One region of the Nocardia sp. 852002-20019_SCH5090214 genome, then DNA from elsewhere that is predicted to be linked to it. Evidence: riboswitches for the same ligand, from Rfam matches in the RefSeq annotation. Region 1 holds a riboswitch; each other region holds the start of a gene.
What was found. Region 1 has a riboswitch for cobalamin ahead of metE (5-methyltetrahydropteroyltriglutamate--homocysteine S-methyltransferase). Riboswitches for the same ligand answer to the same signal wherever they lie in the genome.

Region 1 (6,597 bases):
GTGCTGGTCTGCACGACGGTCGTCGAGGTCGGCGTCGACGTGCCCAACGCGACCGTCATGGTCATCGTGGACGCCGATCGGTTCGGCGTCAGCCAGCTGCATCAGCTGCGCGGCCGGGTGGGCCGGGGCAAACATCCGGGTCTGTGCCTGCTCATCACCGAAACCTCGCCGATGGGCACGGCCATGGCGCGGCTGGAGGCGGTGGCCGGCACGCTGGACGGCTTCGAACTGTCGGTGCTCGATCTGCGACAGCGCCGGGAGGGCGATGTGCTGGGTTCCGCGCAGTCGGGTACCGCGCGCAGTTTGAAACTGCTCTCGCTGCTCGACGATCTCGACGTCATCACCACCGCCCAGGTGCTGGCGCGGGAGGTCGTGGACGCCGATCCGGGGCTGACCGACCATCCGGGCCTGGCGAATATGATGCATGCCGCCGTCGACTCCGAGCGGCTGGAATATCTGGCGAAGTCCTGATCACCGGACCGCGGGCGGATACGGCAGATCGACGCTGGAGTTCTCGGTGACCGCCAGCGGGCGGCCGATCTGCGGGAACGCGCGCTGCGGACAGGCGGGCCGCTCGCACACCTTGCATCCGGCGCCGATCGGCACCGCGGCGGCCGGTTCGTCGAGTTGCAGGCCTTGCGAGTACACCAGCCGATCGGCGTATTCGATATCGCAGCCCAGCCCGACCGCGAATTCCTTGGTGGCGGTGCCGAAGCCGTGCGGACTGGGATAGGTCGTGCGCGCGATCCACAGATAGCGCCGGCCGTCCGGCATGGCCGCGACCTGCGTGAGGATCCGGCCGGGATGGGAGAACGCCTCGTGCACCACCCACAGCGGGCAACTGCCGCCCACCCGGGAGAAGTGAAACGCGGTGGCGGACTGGCGTTTCGAGATGTTGCCCGCGCGGTCGGTGCGGACGAAGAAGAACGGCACCCCGCGCTGTCCCTGCCGCTGCAGGGTGCTCAGCCGATGGCAGACCGTCTCGAAGCCGACCTCGAATCGCAGCGAGAGCAGGTCGATGTCGTAGGACAGTTCCTCGGCCGAGCGCAGGAACTTCCCGTACGGCAGCACCACCGCACCCGCGAAATAGTTGGCCAGCCCGACCCGGGCCAGGGCCCGCGATTCACCGACCAGCGACGGGGTGGCGTCGAGAACCTCGTCGAGCAGATCGCCGTGCAGCAGGAAGGCCAGTGTGGTGGCGATCTGGAATGCCCGCTGACCGGGGCGCAGCCGGCGCGCGAGGATGAGGGTGCGGGTCTCGGGGTCGTAGCGCCGTTTCGGGATGGCCGGATCGGCGCCGTCGCCGCGGACCAGCACGGTGACACCGGCCCGCTCCTCGGCGACGCGGGCCAGTTGGCGATCGATCGATCCGATGGTCAGACCGCATTCGTCGAACAGCCGTTCGGCGGCCAGATCCAGCTGGGGAATGTGGTTGTGGTGGTCGTAGAAGAAGTCACGCACATCTTCGTAGGGCATCGGGACACCGGGCGCACCGGTGGGGGTGGCGACCTTCGACGACAAGAGATCGAGCTGATCGGTGGTAGCGCGCAGACGGCGATGCATGGCGACGATGGTCTTGGCGACCTCCGGTAGCCGGGTGGCGAGATCCTCGACCTCCGCGGCGGGCGGGGCGGTACCGCCGGCCGCTTCCACGAGCACCTCGTGCAGGTCCGAGACCAGCCGCGCGTCGGAGTCGGCGGCGAAGAACTGCACATCCAGATCGAAGGTCGAATTGAGTTTCAGGAGAACGGGAATCGTCAGAGGCCGCTGGTCACGTTCGAGCTGATTGAGATAGCTGGGCGAAAGCTCCAACGACTTGGCCAGGGCGGCCTGGGTCATCCGTCGTTCTTCGCGCAACCGCCGTAACCGGGCACCCGCATACATCTTGCGCACGCCGCAGATGCTACCTTCACGCCTTCGCAATCATTGCAATTTCGCTACTAGGCGCGCACAAAAATCTGCTGCTGCAAGGAGTTTTGATCAACTTCGATGATGCGTAGCGTGCGAAGTATGCGGCCGGATCCGGTAGGCACACGATAGTGGAAGTGCTGCTCGGAGGTGGTGAACTACCGGGTGGAAAAGGTTGCCGGAAAAGCTGCTGGGCCCCGAATTTTTCCGGCGGGCCGTCCGGCCGGCGACTCGCGTCCGGGCGAGTCGCCAACCGTGCGGCAGCAGCGCGTCACATCCAACTGCGCATCACGGCATCAGCGCACCAGCGCGGCCGCCTCGACCATATTGCGCAGCGACGCCTCCACCTCGGCGCGGCCGCGGGTTTTGAGGCCGCAGTCCGGATTCACCCACAACCGTTCCGCCGGAACGGCTTTCATCGCCTCACGCAGTGAATTCTCGATTTCGGCCACACTCGGAACCTGCGGTGAGTGGATGTCGTAGACACCCGGCCCGATACCGAGCGCGTACCCGGCGGTGGTGAGATCGTCGAGGATCTCCATATGCGAGCGCGCCGCCTCCACCGACGTGACATCGGCGTCGAGTGCCGCGATCGCGCCGATGATCTCGCCGAATTCGGAATAGCACAGATGGGTGTGGATCTGGGTGTCGTCGCGAACCCCGGCGGTGGCCAGGCGGAACGCGCCCACCGCCCAGTCCAGGTACGGCTGCTGATCACCGCGGCGCAGCGGCAGCAGCTCGCGCAGCGCGGGCTCGTCGACCTGGACGATACGGATTCCGGCGGCCTCCAGGTCCACCGTCTCGTCGCGAATGGCCAGCGCCACCTGCCGCGCGGTCTCGGCCAGTGGCTGATCGTCGCGCACGAACGACCACGCCAGAATCGTGACCGGACCGGTGAGCATGCCCTTGACCGGCTTGCCGGTCAGCGATTGGGCGTAGGTGATCCACTCGACGGTCATCGGCGCGGTGCGAACGACATCGCCGTAGAGGATCGGCGGGCGCACGCAGCGGGTGCCGTAGGACTGCACCCAGCCGTGGTCGGTGGCGGCGAATCCGTCGAGTTGTTCGGCGAAGTACTGGACCATGTCGTTGCGCTCGGGTTCACCGTGCACGAGGACGTCGAGCCCCAGATTCTCCTGTAGCGCAATCACATCCGCGATCTCGGCGCGCATCCGCTCGCGATACTGCGCCTCGTCGATCGTGCCGGCGCGCAGCTCGGCGCGGGCGGTGCGGATCGCGGTGGTCTGCGGATAGGAGCCGATCGTGGTCGTGGGCAGCAGCGGCAGGCGCAGCTGTGCGCGCTGCAGCTCGCGACGGCGCTGCGCCGGTGCCCGCTGCGCGCGATCGTCGCCGAGGCCGGCGAGCCGGGCCCGCACGGCCGCGTTGTGCAGGCGCGGATCGCGGCGGCGGCTCTCGATCGCGGCGCGCGATGCGGCGAGCTCCGCGGCGACCGCGTCGGTGCCGGCACCGACCGCGTGCGCCAATATCCGCACCTCGTCCATCTTCTCGGCGCCGAACGCCAGCCACGATCGCAGCACCGGATCCAGGCCGGACTCCGCGGCCAGCGAATACGGCACATGCAGCAGCGAACTCGAGGTCGAGACCGCCAGCGCGCCGACCGAACCCAGCAGGGTCGCCAGCTCACTCAGCGCCGTTTCCAGGTCCGTGCGCCAGATGTTGCGGCCGTCCACCACTCCGGCGACCACCAGCTTGTCCGCCAGGGCGGGAACCGCCGCGACCTCGGAAACGGTGGTGCCGGAACGGAAGTCCAGCGCCACGCCCTCGACCGGCGTGGCGGCCAGGGCGCTCAGTGCCGGGCCAGGGGAGCCGAAGTACGTGGCCACCAGGATGCTCGGCCGCCGGTCCCCGGCGCTCACTTCGGCGTAGGTGGTGCGCACGGTGGCGAGCTCGGCCTCGGAGAGGTCGCGCACCAGGGCCGGCTCGTCGATCTGGACCCAGGCGGCGCCCGCGTCGGCCAGCCGGTCCAGCAGCTCGCGGTAGAGCGGGATCAGCTCGGCCAGCCGGTCCATCGGCGCGACGCCGTCGACACCCTTGGACAGGGCGAGGAAGGTCACCGGCCCGATCACCACCGGACGTGCCGGGATGCCCAGCTCACGCGCCTCCCGCAGCTCGCCGAGCAGGGCCGAGGGGTCGAGGGCGAACCGGGTGTCCGGGCCGATTTCCGGCACCAGATAGTGGTAGTTGGTGTCGAACCACTTGGTCATCTCCAGCGGTTCGATGCCCTCGGCGCCGCGCGCGGCCGCGAAATAGCGGTCCAGCGGATCGCCGATGCCGGCGACCCGCGGCGGCAGCGCGCCGAGCATGACCGCGGTATCGAGCATCTGGTCGTAGAACGAGAAGGTGCCCACCGGTACCGCGTCGAGTCCGGCGTCCTTTGCCCCCGACCAGCTCTGCGCGCGCAGTTGCCGGGCGACGCGCTCGAGTTCGGCGGCGTCGATCCGTCCGGCCCAGTAGCTTTCGACGGCACGTTTGAGTTCGCGCCGCGGCCCGATGCGCGGCAGGCCCAGAACCGTTGCGGTGAAACGAGTATGCGTTGTGACAGTCACGGTGTTCTCCAAACTGGAAGCCACAGATCACCGCCGCACGACGGACGAAGCCCCGAAAAACACTGCCGCACCGGGGTATCCGGTGTGCCACGGGTCCGCCCGCCCGATCCACGAGGCGGTGACCGCCGGATACGGCGTATCCGGCACAACCGGCAGGTCTTCGGACTCACAGGCATCGGTCGTGCGGACCGGTCCGGAGAGGGCCCCGGATGTCGCCTACTGGCCGTCGCTTCCCGGAATGGATCCAGTGCTCATGACGGCGGTCGTTCCTGTTCACCGCTGCGGGACAGTCCCGGATTCTCACCGGGTTCCCTCTCGCCGGCCCGCGAGGACCGGTTTCGACGCTGCGCGCGACGCTCGGGGCTCCAACTCGTCGGCGGCAGCGAACCAGCTGCGTTCCCGAGCGTAATCCACCGCGAGCGGCAGGGGAAACGCCGCCCGCCCGGCCGGATATGTTTCCGCTGGAAGAACACAACTTCGCAGACTCGCCGATCCGGTTTGTGAGGATGGCTGCGAAGCCGTATTCACTGTCCGGCCCCGCTCGCCGGGCAGGTACCTTTATCGAATGTTCTCCAAAGTGCTGGTCGCCAACCGCGGGGAAATCGCCATCCGTGCCTTCCGCGCCGCCTACGAACTAGGCATCGGCACCGTAGCGGTTTTTCCCTACGAAGATCGCAATTCGGTGCATCGCCTCAAGGCCGACGAGTCGTACCAGATCGGTGTCCCCGGACATCCGGTGCGCGCCTACCTCTCGATTCCCGAGATCATCAGCGCCGCCAAGTCCGCCGGCGCCGATGCGGTCTACCCCGGCTACGGCTTCCTGTCGGAGAATCCGGACCTCGCCGCGGCCTGTGCGGCCGAGGGCATCACCTTCATCGGCCCCTCGGCCGAGGTGCTCGAACTGACCGGTAACAAGGCGCGGGCCATCGCGGCGGCGAAGGCGGCCGGGCTCCCGGTGCTGAACTCCAGCGCGCCCTCGGCCGATGTCGAGGAGCTGCTGCGGGCATCGGAGGAGATGGACTTCCCGGTGTTCGTGAAGGCGGTCGCCGGCGGTGGCGGTCGCGGTATGCGCCGGGTGGCGGATCGGGTGCAACTGCGCGAGGCCATCGAGGCCGCCATGCGCGAGGCGGAATCGGCGTTCGGAGACGCGACGGTCTTCCTCGAGCAGGCGGTGATCAACCCGCGGCATATCGAGGTGCAGATCCTGGCCGATCAGCACGGCAACGTCATGCATCTGTTCGAGCGCGACTGTTCGCTGCAGCGGCGGCATCAGAAGGTGATCGAGCTGGCGCCCGCGCCGAATCTGGAACCCGCACTGCGGATGCGTATTTGCGCCGACGCGGTGGCGTTCGCGCGCCAGATCGGGTACTCGTGCGCGGGCACCGTGGAGTTCCTGCTCGACGAGCGCGGCCATCACGTGTTCATCGAGATGAACCCGCGGATCCAGGTCGAGCACACGGTGACCGAGGAGATCACCGATGTGGATCTGGTGCAGTCGCAGTTGCGCATCGCGGCCGGCGAGTCGCTGGCGGATCTGGGGCTGAGTCAGGACAGCGTGTCGATTCACGGTGCCGCGCTGCAGTGCCGGATCACGACCGAGGATCCGGCCAACGGATTCCGTCCCGACACCGGCCGCATCACCGCCTACCGCTCGCCCGGCGGCGGTGGCATCCGGCTCGACGGCGGTGCGAATCTCGGCGCCGAGGTCGGCGCCCACTTCGACTCCATGCTGGTCAAGCTGACCTGTCGCGGCCGCGACTTCGGCGCGGCGGTGGCGCGGGCCCGGCGCGCGGTGGCGGAATTCCGCATCCGCGGCGTGGCCACCAACATCCCCTTCCTGCAGGCCGTGCTCGACGATCCGGATTTCCGCGCCGGACGCATCACCACCTCGTTCATCGACGAGCGCCCGGAACTGCTGACCCAGCGCGGTTCGGCCGACCGCGGCACCCGCATCCTGCGCTATCTGGCCGACGTGACCGTGAACAAGCCGCACGGTGAGCGGCCGACGGCGGTCTACCCGCACGACAAGCTGCCGGCGATCGATCTCAGTGCGCCGCCGCCGGACGGCACCCGCCAGCGTCTGCTCGAACTGGGACCCGAGGGTTTTGCGCGGTGGTTGCGG
Region 2 (6,597 bases), on a different contig from region 1:
TTCCGGCGGCAGCGCGCGGGCGGCCGCGACGATGCGATCCCGGCTCAGCCGGGGCGGACGCCCGCGGCCGCGCCGCGATGTCTGCACGATTCCAGTCCCGGACCCGGTTGTATTCCCGCCGCTCACCCCTCTCAGGCTACGGCTGCCGGCGGCGGGTCCGGACAACACGCCCGGTGGATGGATACGAGTTCGGCCAATATTTTCTCCCGCTGGGGGAAAATAAACTAGTCTCTGCTCGGGCGATGTGGGCCGCCCGAGGCGGGGGAAGGCAGTGGTGGTTGTGATCGGAACGGAAGTGCTATGTCTGCTGTGTCGCACCGGTACCCAACGAACGCCCACGCGGCGGAAGCTCCGCGCGAATGCGCCGTGGCCGAATCCGGCCGGCGCTCGCTGCGATATCAGCTGGTCGTGGTCGCGGACAATCCTGTCGAGGTCGTCTCGCGCGCCGGCGGCTGGCTGTTCGACCGAGCGGTCGCCGGCTGGGAGGTCACCGTCGCGGTCGATGCGCCCGGCGACATCCGGCCGCTGACGATTCTCGGGCTGGGCGTCCTGGATCTCGGATGTGTGCTGCGCTGCCGGCGGCAGGTGCCGATACCGCATGCTTTCGCGGTCGCCGGAGATCTGTCCGCACTCGGCGAACCGGCGCGCGAGTGGGCCCACCGATATCTGGGCAGCGCACGCACCGATGTCCGGTTCTGGGGCGATACGGAGTACCGCGACACATCGTTCGCGCAGGCCTCGCCGACGCAGTACGTGCCGACCCGTGCGGCACGAGCCTTCAAGGCCTACGCGCTCGAGGCGGTGGGCATGCGGTCGCCCGCCACCGATGTCGAATTCTTCCGCGCGGTGGTGGGTGCGGTGGCCGCGGGGTCGGGGGTGCGCACCCTGCCGGCCGGTTGAAGCGAATTACCGGACGGCCGCGATCGCCCCGTCGAGTGCGCGCTGCATCCGGCTGCCGACCACCCGGGTGATTTCGGCCGGTCGATCCGGGAAATCCGGCAGCGGCTCGTCGAGGTAGAACGTGGCGCGGCCGTCGGGGCCGTAGGTCAGGCCGAGGAAGACGAAAACCGGTGCCGCCCCGGCCTTTCGGGCGCGTGCGGCGATGTGGCCGATGCCGGTGCCGATGGTCTGCACGCGGGCCGGATCGGTTTCGTTGCAGGTGCCCTCCGGGAACAACGCGAGGTCGTCACCGTCGACCATGCGCCCGACGCAGACGTCCATCAGTTGCTGCCCGGCGGCGTAGGCGGCGCGTGGGCCGTGGTCCTTGCCGCGGAACACCGGGATGGCGCCCATGATGTCGATGCGCGACCGCTGCTCCGGCTCGGTGAACAGTTCGTCCTTGGCCAGCACACGGATATGGCCGATCCGCGGCCGGAACACGCTGCGCCAGGCGAAGGCGGCCACCGTGCGCGGATCTTCCACGCTGACATGGTTGATCGCGATGATCATGCGGCGGTTGTCGCGAATCAGCTGCCGGATCGCCGCGCGGGCACCGTCCGCATAGCGGACCGTGGGACGTTTGCGATACGCGGTGATCGCGTAGAACAGGCGCGCGCGGGTGCGGGGCGCGCGGTGGGTGCGGTAGTACTCGTAGACGGCATCGCGATTGTCGAATTCGACCGACGGGGGCGCAACGACGGGATCGGCGGTCGAGGTCGGGACGTTCATTCAACCTACGCTACCGTAACCTACGGCTGCGTAGGCAGAGGTGGGCGCAGCGGCCGTGGCGAGCCGGCGAAAGACGCCGCTCCCGTGACTACCCTCGAATGCGGGAAGCGGGGGACCGGCGATCCCGCGCCGCGGGTGCCGGACGATACGGCCGACCGAAGGGAGCAGCGCGATGGCGAGTGCACGACCGCGGGTTCAGGTCCGGCGGATCTACGACGATCCCGATCCCGACGACGGAATGCGGGTGCTGGTCGATCGCCTCTGGCCGCGCGGGATGAGCAAGGAGAACGCCCACCTCGACGAGTGGTGCAAAACGATCGCACCCTCGACCGAGTTGCGCACCTGGTACGGGCACGATCCCGCCAAATTCGACGAGTTCGGTCGCCGCTACCGCGAGGAGCTCCGAAGTCCGGAACGCGCCGGCGACCTCGACCACCTCCGCGAACTCGCCGGGCGCGGCATGCTCACTCTGTTGTCGGCCACCAAGCGGATCGACATCAGCGAGGCGGCCGTACTCGCCGATCTGGTCGGGAAGAAGCCGGCGTCGCACTGAGGTGGCCGGGTGCACACCTGCCCGCTCACAGCGGATTCGCGGTGTGCCGCACGGTCCAGGCGGCGCCGCGGCCGTGCAGTGTGGTGGCGCTGAGTGGCGGAATGTCGATGCGCCAGAACGATTCCGGCGGCGCGGCGAGGGCGAGGAGCACACTCGCGCGGACGACGGCGGGATGGGTGATCGCGACGATCCGGCTTCGGTCGGCGACCATCGATTCGAGCCAGTCACGCACCCGTTCGAGCAGGTCGGTGATCGCTTCACCGCCGTGGTCGCGGTAGGCGGGATCGGACATCCAGGCCATCAGGTCGGCCGGGTCGAGAGAATCCATCTGCCTGCCCGCCCACTCGCCGCAGTCGAGATCGCGCAGGGCGGGTTCGGTGGTCGCCCGCAGACCCAGCAGGGTGGCGGTCGCGGCGGTCCGCAGTTCCGGCGCGGCCAGGACCCGGTCGGCCCGCGGCGCCGTGGGGGAGGCGGCGTCGCGGGGAAGCTCGTCGAGTGGTTCATCGACCGGGAAGCGGGCCGTCCGCATCGCCTCGGTCATGCCGTGGCTGATCAACGTGAGCCGGGTGACGGTCGCGCTCATACCGCCGCTGCCGGCGCGGCCGCGGCCGATTCGTCCGCGCGCCGGAACAACCGCGGCGCCAGTGTCGCGAAACCCACGCCGATCACGGACCACAGAATGACCTGCGCGGCAAGGGAATAGAAGCGGAAGTAGTACAGATCGTCGGCGGGGAAGCCCGGATAGACGATCCGGCCGCTCGAATCGGTGAGCGGCCCGGGTGTTTCGGTGGCCGCGTCGCCCGGTGCCCGGTTGGCGGCCAGATGCCCGAGTGCGGGCAGCAACGCCGCGATCGCGGTCACCACCACCACGAAGGCCAGGCCCGCGGCGATGGTCGCCGTCCAATTGCCCAGGCGCGCTTGCAGTTTCCGCCCCAGCCACACGGCGCCCACCGCGCAGACCGCGGCGATCACCACCATCGACAGGTAGAGACCGGTGCGTTGCCCGATCGTGTCGGGATTGCCGATCGAGGGCGGATTGGTCGGATATTTGAGGAACGGCACGGCGTACAGCACGCCGAACATGCCGCCCGCCACGCACAGTGCGAGATTGCGCGGGCTCAAACTGCCGACACGGCCCATGAACAGGCAGTACACCACCGCGAACAGCGCGCCCATCGCGGCGCCGAAGACGACCGTGCCGAAGCCGAGGCCGATGGTCGACTGCACCGACCGGGTGAACAGTTCGCTCTCTTCCATGCCGGCCATCGAATGTCCTGCGGCCGCTTCGAGTGTCGTGTGCGCCGCGTCGCGCCCGCCCTCGTAGTCGATGGCGCGATCGATGATCGGCTCGGCCAGGATCCGCGCGAAGACGAAGGCCGCCAGCCCGCCGGTCGCACCGACCAGCACACCGCGGGCGATGATTCGTTTTTCCATTGTGGGGGCTCGATCCCGCGGTCAGTGGCAGGGGTAGCCGAGGAAATGCCGTGCGTCGTGGACGAATTCGTGCACGTGCATATCGTCTCCGAAGATCGAGACCGCGCCCTGATCGATGCCGATGAAGTAGAGGGCGAGCAGAGCCAGGAGCGTGGTGCCGCCCAGCCACAGGGCCGTCGTGGGAATGGAGAGCCGAATCGACTCCAGGCCGGACCGGGGAACATAGGACGTCGCCATGTGACTCTCCTCCGGGGATTGCGCGTCCCCGCTCGATGGTGGTTACCACGCGATCCGAGTATCTGACTCACATTCCGCCCGGCGAAACGCTCACAGTGGCGCGACCGTCCCGGATTTTCACCGGGTTCCTCGAATCGTCGCTCGCACAACCATACGAAATTGCCGTTCGGCTGGTCAATCGGCGGGTTGCGAGATCGGGTCGTGACTGAAATGTCAGCATCATCGTCGCTGTAAGAGGAGGATTTCAGGGTAGTAACCGAGAAATAGCCATTAATCGAAAGGTGGGCGCTCATGAGCGGATTGCCGCGATACGCGGCGATGCTGGCGACCGCCGGCGCTCTGCCCGCCGACAGTGCGGCCTGGGCGTACGAGGTGAAATTCGACGGTATCCGCGCCATCGGTTACGTCGAGCGGGAATTGCGGCTGATCTCGCGCAACGGCAACGATGTCACCGCCGCCTGGCCGGAGCTCGCCGACCTCGCGCCCGCGGTGCCGCCGATCGTCGTCGACGGCGAAATCGTCGCCTTCGCCGCCGACGGCCGCACCTCCTTCGCCGCCCTGCAACCGCGGATGCACCAGCGCAATCCGGCCATGATCCGCGCACTGATGCGCTCGGTACCCGCCACCTACCTCATCTTCGACCTGCTGCACATCGGCGACCGCCCGCTGATCGACCTGCCGTACGAGCAACGCCGCGGGCTGCTGGAACAACTCGGCCTGCGCGGCCCGAGCTGGCGCATCCCGCCGCGGCTGACCGGTACCGGCGCCGATGTGCTCGCCGAATCGGCACGGTTGGGGCTCGAGGGCATCGTGTGCAAGCGGCTCGACAGTCCCTATCTGCCGGGCCGGCGCAGTCCGCTGTGGACCAAGGTCAAGAACGTGAACGATCAGGAGATCGTCATCGTCGGGTGGCGGCCCGGCGCCGGCCGTCGCGCGGGACGCATCGGCTCACTGCTCATGGGCGTGCACGACGAGACCGGGGAATTGGTCTACATCGGCAATGTGGGGACCGGTTTCACGCAGGCCATGCTCGACGATCTCCAGGCCCGGTTGCGTCCGCTGCGGCGGCAGACCCCCACTGTCGCGGCGCCGGTGAAGGACGCGATCTGGGTGGAACCCGAACTGGTGGGCGAGGTGTCGTTCACGGAGCGGACCGGCGACGGGCGCCTGCGCCACCCGTCCTGGCGCGGCTTGCGGCCGGACAAGACGCCGGACGAGGTCGAAGTGCCCGGGCGCGCCGACAGCGCGCTCGATTCCTGAACGGGAAAGGGACGATTCGCCCACTGCTGCGGCTTGGGAAATCACTATAGTGACCGGGTGTCTGCTCGTGATGCATCGTGGAATCGGTTGAACCGTCTCGCGTACACAGGGCAGATCATTGCCGTCGGCGCGCTGGCTGTGGCGTGGCTGGCGATCGGGCGGGGACTGTTCTCGGGACCGGATCTCGATGCGGGTGGCCAATTCGCCGTCAACTTCTCGATCTATTGGCCGTTCCTGTTCGTGATCAGCCCGGTGCTGTTCGTCACCGCCATTTTCGGGCTGTTGCCCTACCCGTTCGCGCCTGGCGGCACCATCGCGGGTGGACTGATCGCCAGTTTCTTCGCTCAGTGGGTGGGAACCGAGCTGTCCTTGTCCGACTACAAGCCGGAGCTACCCGGACGCCTCGACACGAGCGTCGCCGCGGCGTGCTTCGCCGTTGCCGCAGCGTTCACGGCAGCCTTCTTGCACCTGTACGGCAACCGATCCGGTCGGACGCGTTCCGCCTCGATGCGAGGCGGGGCGGCGCTGGCAGTTGCCGTTCTCGTCGGTGCGGTGGTCACGATTCCGCCGCTGATCGCGGGCAGCGGCACCCCGTCCGGTGTCCTGGCCGGGCTCGTCACCAACTCCCATTGCGGCAGGAAAGTGTCGGACTGGACGGACGAGGGACAGGCGACCGTCTATGTGGGCGACGCGACACAGTGGTCTCCGCCGAAGAACGGGCCGGACAACGTGTTCGGGGTCCTGGTCACTCTGCGTAACGGCACGGGCAGCGTCGAAACCACCCCGCCGACCGCGCTGTCGTTCCGAGACGAGCTGCCGTTTCGGTCGGGTCCGCCGGCAACCGAATTGCTGCTGCATCAGCCCGGTACCGGCAGCGGGTTCGCGTTTACTCGCCTGCGTGATCCGAAGTGTGAGGACGGCAGTAGCCGGGTGGTCTCGGCGACCTATCACTATGAGGAGTACGGCGGAACGAGCGACACTCGGCTTCGGGGCAAGGTCTCTCGTAGCAAGTAACACGCGGTGCCACGCGGTGGCGAAACGCGTGGTTCAGCGTGTGGTCGGGGCGCGCGGGGACGCTCACAGGTCCGCGCCCCAGCGGTCGACCGGGTCGGTGCCGCCGACACCGGAGGCGAATTCTCGCACCCGCAGCCGCCCGCCGGCGTCGGACGCCAATGGTGGTGTGGCGCCGCCGGATCCGTGACTCATACCGGTGAGGACTTCGCGCAGGGCGGACACGGCGTCGATGCGCGGCGTCCAGCCCAGATCGCGCCTGGCCCGGGTGGTATCCATGATCGGCAGGCGCATCATCGCGTCGAACAGGTCGGGCGGGGCGGGGACCAGGCGCAGGCGCCAGCCGACTGCCAAGGCGGCTCGCACGGCCCCAGGTGGTACGGAAACCGTTGGCGCATCGAACAATACGCCGAGTTTCGCGCGGTCGATCACCG
Region 3 (6,597 bases), on a different contig from region 1:
ATCGCCGGCCTGGCACAGGACGGCAAGAACTACTGTCCGAACTACACCCGGACCAACGCCTTCCTCACCATGTCTCCCCAGACGGACCCGTCCGCGGCCGCCGCCGATATCGGGGCCCGGATGGCCAAGTTCGGCTGGTCGAACGCCACCATCGCCGCCCCGGCCCCCGCCGAGCCGATGGTCTCGCTGGACGGGCAGCTGCACGGCGCCTTCGTGGAGACCACCGGCAGCGCGCCGCCGCCGGCCCCCGGCTGCGCCACGACCTTCGCGGTCTACACGTTCGCCTTCCCCAGCGAAAACGGAAACTTCGTCATGACGGTCGCCGCCGACACCGGCGTCGACAAGTCCGTGGACAAGGAAACCGCCAAACGCATCCTCTCCACCATCCGCCCCCTCCCTGCCCGCTGACCAGCGGATTTAATGATCCGCTCCCCCCTGCTGTAAGCTACGACAGGCTCAACTCACGGGGTGTGGCGCAGCTTGGTAGCGCGCTTCGTTCGGGACGAAGAGGTCGCAGGTTCAAATCCTGTCACCCCGACTCGTGTGTGGAGACACGGCAGAGGCCCTGACCGATCCACTGGTCAGGGCCTCTTGCTTTGCCCGGGTGCGTATCGGTGCCGGGTGCGTATCTGTGCCGGGTTCGGGAAACTTCACCGTCCACGGCCCGATCCTCTGGGCGAGCTGCCTTCCCATTTCCGGGACCACCGGAAAACCTTGTGCTACAACTTTGTTCGTGGCGGCACTCATCGGCTTGGTGGTGATCCTGGGGATCATCATTCTCATCGCTGGAGCGGTTCTGTTGATCGTCAGTCTGGCGAAAGCGCCGGGGCGGCGGGCAGGTTCCGCCTCCGAGGCGTCGCAGCACCAGGACCTGCCGATGTGGACTCCCCCGCAGCACCAGGACGTCCCGATGTGGACTCCGCCGCAGCACCAGGACGTGCCGTTGTGGAGCCCGCCGCAGCAGCATTCCGCGCAGCAGTCGCAGGATCGGACGCCGCCGTACTGGTCGCCAGGTCCTCGATAGCACGGTGACGGGCTCGCTCGCGTCACTCCAGATTCGCCAGCATCTCGCGCTGATGCCGATAGCCGATGGTTTCGTAGCCGACCACGGTGATGAACGGGGAGATCATCACCACCAGTAGGCATACGGCGATCGAGGCGCCCAGCGCGGCCAGGATCACCGCGACGGCCAAGACCACGACCGTGAGGGTGAGCAGCAGGATGTGGAACGGGTCCGGGGCCGACAGCAGCAGGGTGTGCAGCAGATAGACCATCAGCAGGTACACGCCCACCGGCAGCGCCAGAGCGAGGACCACCGCGACCGGGCCGATGTGGGAGTGGTGCTCGAGCGACAGGCCCGCGACGTGCAGGCCCGCGCCGGCGCCGGCGATACCCATGTAGAGCGGGATGTGGCCGTAACCGAACAGGTAGCCGCGGTTGCGGCGGTGCACGAGGATCTCGCCGAACGGGGTGGTGAAGTACACCCACCACATGCCGAAGGTCAGGCCCACGCCGGCGACCACGATCGCGATCGCATCGGCACTCCACTGCCCGCCGTCGCTGCCGCCGAGCAGCCCGCCCGAGGAGGCGACCGTGCCGACCACGCCCTCACCGAGCGCGATGATGGCGAACAGGCTGTAGCGTTCGGCCACGTGGTGCGGATGCCACGGGGTACCACTCGCGCGGCCCTGCGTCAGCACCGGTACGAGCAGTTCCAGCACGCCGAGCAGTATGCATCCAACCCCGGCCACGAGCAGCGGCATGTGCACGAATGCGATGATCACCCAGCCGATTTGGGCGATGATCGTCCACCGGATGCTCCCGTAGCCGACGTGCCGGAAGGACGGCGACTCCCGTCCTGCGCGCCACCACTGCAGCACCATCGCGATCCGCATCACGATGTAGCCGACGACCATCACCCGCACGTCGAGGTGATCGCCCACATCGACCGAATGGAACATCGCGGGCAGGCCGAGGGCGAAGACCACCACGCCGATCATCACCACCATGGTGAGCACGCGGTACAGCCAGTCGTCGGTGTCGAATGCCGAGGCGAACCAGCTGAAATTGATCCAGGCGTTGACGATCGCGAACATCGCCAGCACGAAGGCGAGCACCGCCTTGCCCGCATGCCCGTCGGCGACCATCTCGGCGAAATACGACGCCGCCGTGCCGACCGCGACCACGAAGGTCAGATCGAACAGCAGCTCCAGGGGCGAGGACACGCGCCCCGGTTCGTCGGGGTCGCGGCCGGTCATCCGGACGAGGCGGTGCGCCGGGCCGCGGGCGCCGCCGGTGGATACGGAGTCGCTCATGGGCACCGATGATGCCGTACCGACGGGTCGGCTCGCCGCTATCGGCCCGTCGCCGTGGCAGGACGCGTGCGCGCGCTACTTCCCGGAAGCGTCCGACGGCTGCAGCAGCGAGTTGAACTTGTTCGTGTAGAACTTGCTCGGATCCAGCTTGTGATCGATGGCCCCGGTGTCCTCGAGCCAGCTCTGCCAGCGCGTGAAATCCTCGTCCGACACCTTGCCGTAGCGCGCCGGAACCCCCACGGACAGCCAGTATTTCAGCGTCGAGGTGTCCTCTCCCGCGCGGTGGCGGGCGTTGATGATCTCGGTGAATTTTGCGATCACCTGATCCCGCGGCGTGCTGCGCTCCCATTCGATCGCCTTCGCGACGCCGGTGGTGAAGGTGCGGACCACATCGGGGTTCTTCGCGATGAAATCGTTGCGGAAGACATAGGGTCCGCCGTTGATCGGGCCGCCGTATTCGTCGAGTTCGGTGAAAATCGGTCGCACTCCGCCGTTGGCCACCGCACGCTGTTGGAACTGGCCGTTCAATGCCGCGGCGTCGATCTGTCCCTGCCGCAGCGCCTGTTCGATATTCGGCGGCGGCAGCGCCACCAATTGCACCGATTTGATCTGGTCGACGCTCAGTCCGGCCTTCTTCAACGCATCGTGGATATCGGCCTCGTTCTGGCCACCGAGCGTATTCACGCCGACCTTCTTGCCGACCAGATCCGCGGCCGAACGAATCGGGCTGTTGTCGAGGGTGTAATAGCCCTGGAAGGACTTCTCGTCCGATCCGTAGTAGTTGACCACCGCGGTGATGGGCGCCCCGGCGCCGGCCAGCTTGGCGACCGCACCGGCGAAGGCCCCGCCGAAGTCGACCTGCCCGGTCGCGGCGGTCTGGATTTCCTGCGGCCCGCTGATGGTGTTGCCGACGTAGTCGAGTTCGATCTTGCCGTCGAAGAATCCGAGGTTCTCCGCGAGCTCCGGAAGCGTGACCTGATCGGTCCAGCCGAGATACCGAAGCGAGGTCACCCCGTTCTCGGTGTGGGCGGATCCTCCGCTGCCGCAGGCGGTGAGTAGCACAGCGGCAGCCGTACCGGCTGCGAAGACGGATATTGCGGTGCGGATACGTCCGGACATCAGGTAATTCCTCTCGACACTGCGCACGACGGCACGGTGGTGCGCGTCGGCTCGGCCGAGCCTAGGTGTTGTGAATTGCCGAGCCTCCCCTTTGAATCACGACGATTCGGTTGCCGGAAATACGCGTCGATCACTCGAGTACACCCGAGCGGTATCCACCCCGACCGGCACCATACTCGGGTACGCGGCAGAAGACTGCGACATGAAGGCTCCCCTGGCATTGCAGAAACGGCATTGCTGAAACGCTGACCCTGTGGAACTGGCACCCGCACACAGTCGTCGCACTACGGACTGTGTTACGCCGAGTCTCCTCGATTTCCCGGGCACACGGGGGCATACCCGACATTTCATCGATCGGGAATCCTGTCACCACCCTCGTTGCGACCTGCGAAGACCGTGGCCGCACGGGTGCGGTCCGTTGGTATAGTCCGCAGAGTTCTCGCGATGGGAACGGGAAACCGGTGCCAATCCGGTGCGGTCGCGCCACTGTGTTCAGCCCATGCTGTCAGCCAGACCCCTTTCGTCGCTGTGCACGGACGGGGACGCGGGTTCCCCAGAAGGGTTGTGGCACATGTCCACTCGTCGTCGCCTGCTTCGCGATGTGCTGCGGGACTGGTCCCGGCGTGACTGGCTGGAAGCGGCGGTGCTGCTCGGTGTGGTCGCGTTGATGCATCTGATCGGATTCGGCCTGCTGTTCGGCGCGATCGCCCCGCACGGTTATCGCATCGGGACGGAGGTCTTCGGCATCGGACTGGGCATCACGGCCTACACCTTCGGGCTGCGCCACGCCTTCGACGCCGACCACATCGCCGCCATCGACAACACCACGCGCAAGCTGATGAGCGACGGCAAACGGCCCAAATCGGTCGGATTCTGGTTCGCGATGGGGCATTCCACGATCGTGTTCGTCCTCGCCGCGCTGGTGGTGGCGGGTGCGCACGTGGTGGGCACCCTGGTCGACGAGGACTCGTCGACCCGCAAGACCCTGGGCACCATCTCGACCGTGGCCTCCGGATCGTTCCTGTATCTGATCGGCCTGCTCAATGTGGTTGCGCTGATCGGCATCTGGCGGGTGTTCCGCCGTCTGCGCCACAGCGGCGAATACGATCGCGCGGAACTGGAGGCGGCGCTCGATTCGCGCGGATTCCTGGCACGCCTGCTGGCGCCGGTGATGCGGATGGTGGGACGGCCGGTGCACGTCTATCCGGTCGGCGTGCTGTTCGGACTGGGTTTCGACACCGCGACCGAGGTGGCGCTGCTCGCGCTGGCCGGGTCCGGCGCGGCGGCGGGACTGCCCTGGTACGCGATCGTGGTGCTGCCGCTGCTGTTCGCGGCGGGGATGAGCGTGATGGACACGATCGACGGCCTGTTCATGAACGTCGCCTACGACTGGGCGTTCTCCGATCCGGTGCGCAAGATCTTCTACAACCTGGCCATCACCGGCCTGTCGATCGCGGTGGCCCTGTTCATCGGCTCGATCGAGCTGATCAAGGTGCTGCACGACGACACCGGTTTCGGCGGCCCGGTCGGAGAGTGGATCGCCGGTATCGACCTCAACAACGCGGGATTCGCGATCGTCGGATTGTTCGTCCTCGCCTGGGTCGTCGCGATCGCCTACTGGCGGCTGGCGAAGGTGGACGAACGCTGGGCGCCCGCGCCGACCGAGGAATCGGCCTAGCCACACCACATTCGACCGCACCTCGTCGAGCCGCGCATCGCCGGCCGGCATGCGACATTCTTGCGACGGCGATCACACCTGTGCCATAGTTCGCTGCATATGTGAGACGGAGCAGTCTCGCATTAGTGAAGGAGCCGAGTGTGACCGAATCCTGGACGCGCCGCATCCGCCGGACGACCTGTGTCCTCGCCGCGGCGGCGGCATTGACCGTTCCGGCCGCAGTGGTGGCTCATCCGCCGCACGCCGGCGCCGAACCCGCGCCGGTCGCACCCGCGGCCCCGATTCCGCTACCACCCGAGCTGGACCCGGGCTTCTACCATCCGGCACCGGAGATCGTCGCGGCGAACCAGCCCGGCGAGATCATCGCCGCGCGGCAGGTGCGGGTGGCCAATCTCGGGCTGATCCCGGTCAATGTCGACGCGTGGCAGATCTCGTACCGATCGAACGACAGTCGTGACCGACCGATCCCGGCGGTCGCGACGGTTCTGAAACCACGCGGTTCGGCACCGGACAAACTGGTCTCGATGCAGATCGCCGAGGATTCCCTGGCCGGCTACTGCGCACCCTCCTACGCGATCCAGCATTTCTCGGCCGGTCCGTTCCTGGGCCAGATCGTGGCCCCGGCCGAATTCGTGATCGCCCAGGGCGCGTTGCAGCAGGGCTGGGCCGTGGTGATTCCCGATCACGAGGGGCCGAACAACGCCTATGCCGCGGGGCCGCTCGCCGGCCGAATCACCCTCGACGGCGTTCGCGCGGCCCGAGATTTCGAGCCGATGCGGTTGAGCCCGCAGACCAGGATCGGCCTCTACGGCTACTCCGGCGGTGCGATCGCGACCGGTCACGCGGCCGAACTGAAGAGCACCTACGCACCGGAGCTGAATATCGTCGGCGCGGCCGAGGGCGGGGTTCCGGCCGATCTCGGCATGACGCTGAAGGTGGCCAACGGACAGGCGACCTCGGGGCTGGTACTGGCCGCCGTGATGGGCCTGACCCGCGAATACCCCGAATTCGCGCGTTTCGTCGACGAGCATATGGACCCATTGGGCAAGGGACTGACCACGATTCAGAGCGGATTGTGCGTGCAGTACGTCAGCTCGCTGCTGCCGTTTCTGAATCTCGAAGGAATGTTGCGGGTTCCTGGCGATCCGCTCCAGCAGCCCGTGGTCGCCGACGTACTGGACGAAACCCGCATGGGCAAGTCGGTGCCGGATATGCCGATGTACATCTGGCAGGGCAACCCGGACGAGATCATCCCGGTCGGCCAGGTGAACAACCTCGTCGACACCTACTGCCGAAACCCCTCCGCCACAGTGCAATACACCCGTGAACACTTCGCCGAACATGTCGCCACCGAGATCTCCGGCGGCGGCCCGGCGATGCTGTGGTTGCGCGACCGTCTCGACGGCGTACCCGCGCAGCCGGGCTGTCACACCGCGGATGCGGGCTGGTTGTTGCTGGACCCCAACGGTTTCCAGATGCTGGCCT

Region 2: another riboswitch for cobalamin. It lies ahead of A5780_RS12530 (CbtB-domain containing protein); the one in region 1 lies ahead of metE (5-methyltetrahydropteroyltriglutamate--homocysteine S-methyltransferase).
Region 3: another riboswitch for cobalamin. It lies ahead of A5780_RS35105 (HoxN/HupN/NixA family nickel/cobalt transporter); the one in region 1 lies ahead of metE (5-methyltetrahydropteroyltriglutamate--homocysteine S-methyltransferase).

The regions. Positions count from the first base shown of each region.
Region 1 covers NZ_LZMK01000345.1:25,747-32,343, forward strand. Annotated here, with positions in the region: gene recG (ATP-dependent DNA helicase RecG) at 1-471, shown strand, start outside; gene A5780_RS27180 (short-chain fatty acyl-CoA regulator family protein) at 472-1,884, opposite strand; gene metE (5-methyltetrahydropteroyltriglutamate--homocysteine S-methyltransferase) at 2,205-4,475, opposite strand; cobalamin riboswitch at 4,609-4,827, opposite strand; gene A5780_RS27190 (pyruvate carboxylase) at 5,041-6,597, shown strand, end outside.
Region 2 covers NZ_LZMK01000151.1:395-6,991, reverse strand. Annotated here, with positions in the region: gene A5780_RS40895 (TetR/AcrR family transcriptional regulator C-terminal domain-containing protein) at 1-87, opposite strand, end outside; gene A5780_RS40890 (hypothetical protein) at 301-900, shown strand; gene A5780_RS12550 (1-acyl-sn-glycerol-3-phosphate acyltransferase) at 907-1,668, opposite strand; gene A5780_RS12545 (DUF488 domain-containing protein) at 1,841-2,221, shown strand; gene A5780_RS12540 (histidine phosphatase family protein) at 2,247-2,804, opposite strand; gene A5780_RS12535 (CbtA family protein) at 2,801-3,655, opposite strand; gene A5780_RS12530 (CbtB-domain containing protein) at 3,677-3,892, opposite strand; cobalamin riboswitch at 3,927-4,070, opposite strand; gene ligD (non-homologous end-joining DNA ligase) at 4,184-5,152, shown strand; gene A5780_RS12520 (hypothetical protein) at 5,210-6,166, shown strand; partial or broken gene A5780_RS40885 (hypothetical protein) at 6,230-6,597, opposite strand, start outside.
Region 3 covers NZ_LZMK01000419.1:17,860-24,456, forward strand. Annotated here, with positions in the region: gene A5780_RS35080 (hypothetical protein) at 1-408, shown strand, start outside; tRNA gene A5780_RS35085 (tRNA-Pro) at 465-538, shown strand; gene A5780_RS35090 (hypothetical protein) at 734-1,024, shown strand; gene A5780_RS35095 (low temperature requirement protein A) at 1,047-2,315, opposite strand; gene A5780_RS35100 (ABC transporter substrate-binding protein) at 2,391-3,434, opposite strand; cobalamin riboswitch at 3,849-3,972, shown strand; gene A5780_RS35105 (HoxN/HupN/NixA family nickel/cobalt transporter) at 4,006-5,112, shown strand; gene A5780_RS35110 (lipase family protein) at 5,253-6,597, shown strand, end outside.